One region of the Vibrio navarrensis genome, then DNA from elsewhere that is predicted to be linked to it. Evidence: predicted binding sites of a transcription regulator. Region 1 holds the regulator's gene; the other holds the start of a gene.
The links. Region 1 encodes CRP, which controls carbon source genes, mostly activating them, when cyclic AMP is high. Its sites were predicted from a motif close to TGTGANNNNNNTCACA; they were not measured.
Positions count from the first base shown of each region.

Region 2: a site for CRP is predicted at 1,971-1,986, ahead of I3X05_RS13875 (CTP synthase). Genes of this name have one in related genera too.

Region 1 covers NZ_CP065217.1:3,211,298-3,214,466, reverse strand. Annotated here, with positions in the region: gene ltrA (group II intron reverse transcriptase/maturase) at 1-1,021, shown strand, start outside; gene crp (cAMP-activated global transcriptional regulator CRP) at 1,081-1,713, opposite strand; gene I3X05_RS15225 (phosphoribulokinase) at 1,956-2,825, opposite strand; gene I3X05_RS15220 (YheU family protein) at 2,956-3,168, opposite strand.
Region 2 covers NZ_CP065217.1:2,953,404-2,956,572, forward strand. Annotated here, with positions in the region: gene eno (phosphopyruvate hydratase) at 1-171, opposite strand, end outside; gene I3X05_RS13875 (CTP synthase) at 249-1,886, opposite strand; gene mazG (nucleoside triphosphate pyrophosphohydrolase) at 2,089-2,886, opposite strand; gene relA (GTP diphosphokinase) at 2,983-3,169, opposite strand, start outside.

The sequences.
Region 1 (3,169 bases):
ATCAGTACTGTCAGAGCTCTATGAGCCGACGTTCTCCAACAGCAGCTACGGGTTCAGGCCGAACCGCAGTGCGCATCATGCGCTTGCGGCAGCAAGCCGCTATATCAGAGAAGGGCGGGGTTATGTAGTGGATATCGATCTAGCCAAATACTTCGACACGGTGAACCATGATAGGCTGATGCACAGATTATCTAAGGACATTAGTGATAAACGAGTATTAAAGCTCATCAGGTCCTATCTACAGGCAGGCTTAATGCGAGATGGGTTAGTAGAGCGAAGACAACGAGGAACACCACAGGGTGGGCCATTATCTCCGTTACTTTCCAATATTGTATTAGATGAACTGGACAAAGAGTTAGAGCGAAGAGGGCATAAGTTCTGTCGATATGCAGATGACTGCCAAATCTACGTTCTTAGTGAGGAAGCCGCCCATCGAGTCAAAGAGTCGATAACGGAGTTCTTGGAGCAGAAGCTAAAGCTCACGGTAAATCGTGAGAAAAGTGCAGCAACAAGAGTGACGGAGCGAGCTTACCTAAGCCATAGCTTCAAGATAGACGGAACCCTCCAGATATCAAAATCGGCACAAGCTCAAATGAAGAAGCGAGTGCGGAAAATAACGAAGCGAAATCGAGGTCGAGAGTTGTCGGTAATCCTCACCGAGTTAACCCAATACCTACGAGGTTGGCAGCACTACTTCAAGCTCGCCATAGGTCAAAGTGCGATGCAGCGCTTAGACGAATGGATACGGCGTCGGTTGAGATGCTACCGCCTGAAACAGCGCAAACGCAGATACAGCATAGCGACATGGTTACAACGACAAGGTGTAACAGAGCGAAATGCGTGGAAGCTGGCGATGTCAGATAAAGGGTGGTGGCGCTTAGCACTCTCGCCCCAGTTGAATCACGCAATGCCAATCAAATGGTTCGAGGAGAGGGGGCTTTACTCATTGAGAGATGGGTATGAGTCACTAAAAGTGTATTCGGAACCGCCGTATGCGACCCACGCTTGTACGGTGGTGTGAGAGGACGGAGGCCGTGAGGCCTCCTCCTACTCGATTGAACGTCGATTTCTGGCGTGAAATTAACGAGTCCCGTAAACAACAATGGTTTTGCCGTGCGCAGAGATAAGGTTCTGCTCTTCCAGCATTTTCAGAATGCGGCCAACGGTTTCACGCGAACAACCAACAATCTGACCAATCTCTTGACGAGTGATCTTGATCTGCATGCCGTCTGGGTGCGTCATTGCGTCGGGTTGTTTGGCTAGGTTCAGTAGTGTCTGAGCGATGCGGCCAGTCACGTCCAAGAATGCCAAATCGCCCACTTTCTGGCTGGTCACTTGTAGACGGCTTGCCATCTGTGCTGACAAGCGCATGAGAATGTCTGGGTTGACTTGGATTAACTGACGGAATTTCTTGAATGAAATTTCAGCCACTTCACAAGGAGATTTTGCACGAACCCAGGCAGTACGCTCTTGGCCTTCTTCAAACAAGCCTAGTTCACCGATAAAGTCACCTTGGTTCAGGTAAGAAAGAATCATTTCTTTACCTTCTTCGTCTTTGATAAGCACGGCAACAGAACCTTTCACTATGTAGTACAAAGTTTCTGCTTTTTCGCCCGCGTGGATCAGCGTGCTTTTTGAAGGGTACTTATGAATATGACAGTGTGAAAGAAACCACTCTAGTGTTGGGTCGGTTTGAGGTTTACCTAGAACCATAATATCTCACTTCCTCTGCAGGGTACGCTTGCCGCTATCCATATTTTAGCCAAGCCTTGTTATAGACTTGCTAGAATAAGAGCTCTTGATTGATGCTGCAAGCTATCTTGTGTTTCGGTTTGAAATAGTATCCTTTTTCGAAAACGATTTCTTGATTTTAATCGTGTCGAGAATGGGATTTTCTACGCAAAATTGTGCACATGATCACGGTATGAAAAGTAAGCGTGAACCGGCCTCAAATTTTAGCCAATTTTGCCTGTTTCAATCAGTTGTTGCAGGATTGGCTGTACAATCAGTTCCATAGCGAAACTCATTTTGCCTCCCGGCACCACTAAGGTGTTGTGTCGCGACATAAAGGAGCCGTCGATCATCGCCAATAGGTAAGGGAAGTCGACGTTCTTGATACCGCGCAGGCGAATCACCACAAAACTCTCATCCAAACTCGGGATGCCTTTGGCATTGAGTGGGTTGGACGTATCCACCGTCGGGACGCGCTGAAAGTTAATGTGAGTGCGTGAAAATTGCGGGGTGATGTAGTTGAGATAGTCGTCCATTGAACGCACAATCGAATCCATCACCGCTTCGCGCGAATGACCGCGATCACGCGTATCGCGCACGTATTTTTGAATCCATTCCAAGTTGACTATTGGCACCATGCCGATCAAAAAATCTACGTGCTGGGCAACGTTGACTTCACCATCGACCACCCCGCCGTGCAGCCCTTCATAGAAAAGTACGTCGGTGTTATCGGGCAGCTTTTGCCATGGGGTAAAGGTGCCGGGCATTTGGTTGTAAGGCACGGCTTCGTCAAAGGTGTGCAGATAACGGCGCACTTCACCCGTGCCCGATTTGCCGTACTGGCGGAAAAACTCCGACAGCGCCGGAAAATCGTTGGCTTGCGGCCCAAAGTAGCTGATATGTCGCCCTTGCTCGCGCGCTTTGCGGATCTCAACGTCCATTTCGGGGCGAGTGAAACGGTGAAAACTGTCCCCTTCAATCCAAGCGGGCTTGATGGACATCATATTGAACATTTTGCGAAATGCTTCTGACGTTGTCGTCGTGCCGGCACCGGACGAACCTGTGACGGCGATGATTGGATGCTTTGCTGACATGACAAACCCTGTCGTTGTAGTACTTACCTGTCGGGCCGGAATGTGGCTTCCGGCATGTGCAATCGTTTGGCCACTATAACACGTTCCACGTGCTTGTCATGGGATAAGGTGCGGTAAAAATCTCGGCCAACTAAAATTTTTGCTTGAGCTGAATATCAACGGTTTCATGCAGTTCCGAGAAAACGATCACCGCTTCACCTCGCTTGAGCTGGGTTTTTACTTGCTCGATTTTTTGCTCTAACGAGACTTCGCTTTCGCCATAGTCGGTGCCTTCACGCAGAACAAATTCGCGGATCAAATTGCTCAGCGCATCGGCACTGATCTCTTGCCAAGGAATGATCATA
Region 2 (3,169 bases), 260 kb from region 1:
AGCTTTGTCGCCGTCACGTAGTTCAAGCGCTTCGCGAGAACCAGTAGATGCGCCAGATGGAGCCGCAGCCATACCTACGAAACCGCCTTCTAGGTGTACTTCAGCTTCAACAGTAGGGTTACCACGTGAGTCGATGATTTCACGACCTAGAACTTTAACGATCTTAGACATTAATGTTTCCTCTCGTTTAAATATAAATGTCAAATTTAAAGGGCCGCCGCACAACCTTCGCGACCGCCCGTATCCTTTTACTTCAGTTCGCCGCGCGCATTTTCACCCGCTGCTTTGACAAAGCCAGAGAACAGTGGATGCCCGTCACGTGGCGTTGAGGTGAACTCTGGGTGGAACTGAGCCGCAACAAACCATGGATGGTTCGGGTTCTCGATCATCTCAACCAGTTTCTTGTCCGCTGACAGGCCAGAGACTTTTAGGCCCGCTTTTTCAATTTGTGGACGAAGATTATTATTCACTTCATAACGGTGGCGGTGACGTTCATGGATCGTATCGCTACCGTACAATTCGCGCGCTTTCGTGCCTTTCGCTAGGTGACATAGCTGCGAACCTAGACGCATAGTACCACCAAGATTTGATGATTCAGTGCGTTCTTCAACGTTACCTTCACTATCAACCCATTCAGTGATCAAACCAACCACAGGGTACTTGGTGTCTTTATTAAATTCTGTTGAGTGTGCTCCCTCCATACCCGCAACGTTGCGCGCGTATTCAATCAGAGCAACTTGCATACCCAAGCAAATACCTAGGTAAGGAACTTTGTTCTCACGAGCGTATTTCGCTGCTAGAATCTTGCCTTCAATGCCACGATCACCGAAGCCACCAGGAACAAGAATGGCGTCCAGTCCCTGTAGAACTTCAAAACCTTTGGTCTCTACGTCCTGTGAGTCTACATATTTAATGTTAACGCTCAAGCGGTTTTTCAGACCTGCATGTTTAAGCGCTTCGTTCACCGATTTATACGCATCTGGCAGTTCGATGTATTTGCCTACCATGCCGATGGTGACTTCACCGGTTGGGTTCGCTTCTTCGTAAATCACTTGTTCCCACTCAGACAGATCCGCGTCTGGCGCTTGGATACCAAAACGGGCACAGACCAGATCATCCAAACCTTGTGATTTGATCAACTGAGGAATTTTGTAGATAGAATCCACGTCCTTCATAGAAATGACGGCTTTTTCTGGCACGTTACAGAACAGCGCGATCTTCTTACGCTCGTTGGCGGGGACAATTCGGTCAGAGCGACAAACGAGAATGTCTGGTTGAATACCGATAGACAGCAGCTCTTTTACTGAGTGTTGAGTTGGCTTGGTTTTCACTTCACCCGCCGCCGCTAGGTAAGGCACCAGAGTCAGGTGCATGAACATGGCACGCTCACGGCCAATTTCAACCGCTAGCTGACGGATAGCTTCCATAAATGGCAGCGACTCAATATCACCCACGGTACCGCCGATCTCAACGATAGCCACATCGTGACCTTCAGCGCCTGCAATAACGCGGTCTTTAATCGAGTTGGTGATATGAGGAATAACCTGAATGGTGGCACCTAGGTAGTCACCACGACGCTCTTTCGCCAGAACGTCTGAGTAAACACGACCTGCAGTGAAGTTGTTGCGCTTAGTCATCTTAGTGCGGATGAAGCGCTCGTAGTGACCAAGGTCTAGGTCAGTTTCAGCGCCATCTTCCGTAACGAATACTTCACCGTGTTGAGTTGGGCTCATGGTGCCTGGGTCAACGTTGATGTATGGATCAAGCTTCATGATGGTCACTTTAAGACCACGTGCTTCTAAGATCGCTGCTAGGGATGCTGCTGCAATACCTTTACCTAGAGAGGATACAACCCCGCCAGTAACAAAAATGTAATTTGTCGTCATGTTTAACCTGAAATTGGTTGAATGAGGGAAATGGATTTCTTCTGGACGGGACGAAAATATACCAGAAGACCCTAACCGCCACAACGTGAAATCTATCACACGCCAATTTTTTATTTTTTGCTTCAAATCAAAGTGAACTAACAGCAATCAAGCCTGTGGCAAATTAGTTGAGCCCTTTTTTTGCCACTTTATCTGCTGATGTTTAGCCCTTCTCTTGGGCTTTGACCTGATCCCAAAACCCGTCCAATTCTTGCAAACTGCACGCGCTCAGTGTTTTGCCACACGCAGAGACTCTCTGCTCGACACCGCGAAATCGGCGAATAAACTTGAGGTTGGCTTTGGCCAGAGCCACTTCAGGGTTAACCGAAAGATGGCGGGCCAGATTGACCGTCGCAAACAGTAAGTCACCTAATTCCAACTCCACTTTGTCCGCTTGCGCATCCACTTGCAGCGCCTCTTCCATCACTTCATCCACTTCCTCGCGCACCTTGTCTACCACCGGGCCAAGTGAGTCCCAATCAAAACCGGAGCGCGCACACTTTTTCTGAATCTTTGTGGCACGTAATAATGCCGGAAGCGAAGTTGGTATTGAGTCTAGAATACTTTCTTCACTTTTGCCTGCTAAGGCTTTCTCTTTTACTTTTTCGGCTTCCCAGTTGGCATTGAGCTCCGCTTCATCCGTAAATTCCTGCTCAGCAAACACGTGCGGGTGGCGACGCGTGAGTTTCTCATTGACCGTTTCCACCACCTGTGAAAAGTCAAACAGCCCCTGTTCTTTAGCGATCTGGCTGTAAAAAATCACCTGAAACAGTAAATCGCCAAGCTCCTCTTTGAGATTGGGCCAATCTTGCTTGTGAATCGCATCCACCACTTCATAGGTTTCTTCGATAGTGTGAGGCACCACGCTGTCAAACGTTTGTTTAAGATCCCACGGGCAGCCATTTTCAGGGTCGCGCAGCTTGGCCATGATCTGTTCTAACTGCTGAATTGGATGAGTCATTTTGCTTCCTTTGTAGACAATTCGTTTTGTAAAAAATGCGTTTGTAAAAAAGGCGAGTAGTCTGCACCACTCGCCTCTCATTTAAACGATTTGCGATCAGCAGAGTCGTTTGACTGACATCACATCGCGCACTTGCTCGACCCGCTTCATGATGCGGTTGAGCACTTCGATGTTAGACACCTCAAGCTCAAAGTCCATCACATTCAGATGAGTGCGATAGTCCATTCGACTCTTCATGCTGATCACTTTAATTTTCTCGTTCGCCAGCATGGTGGTGATGTCT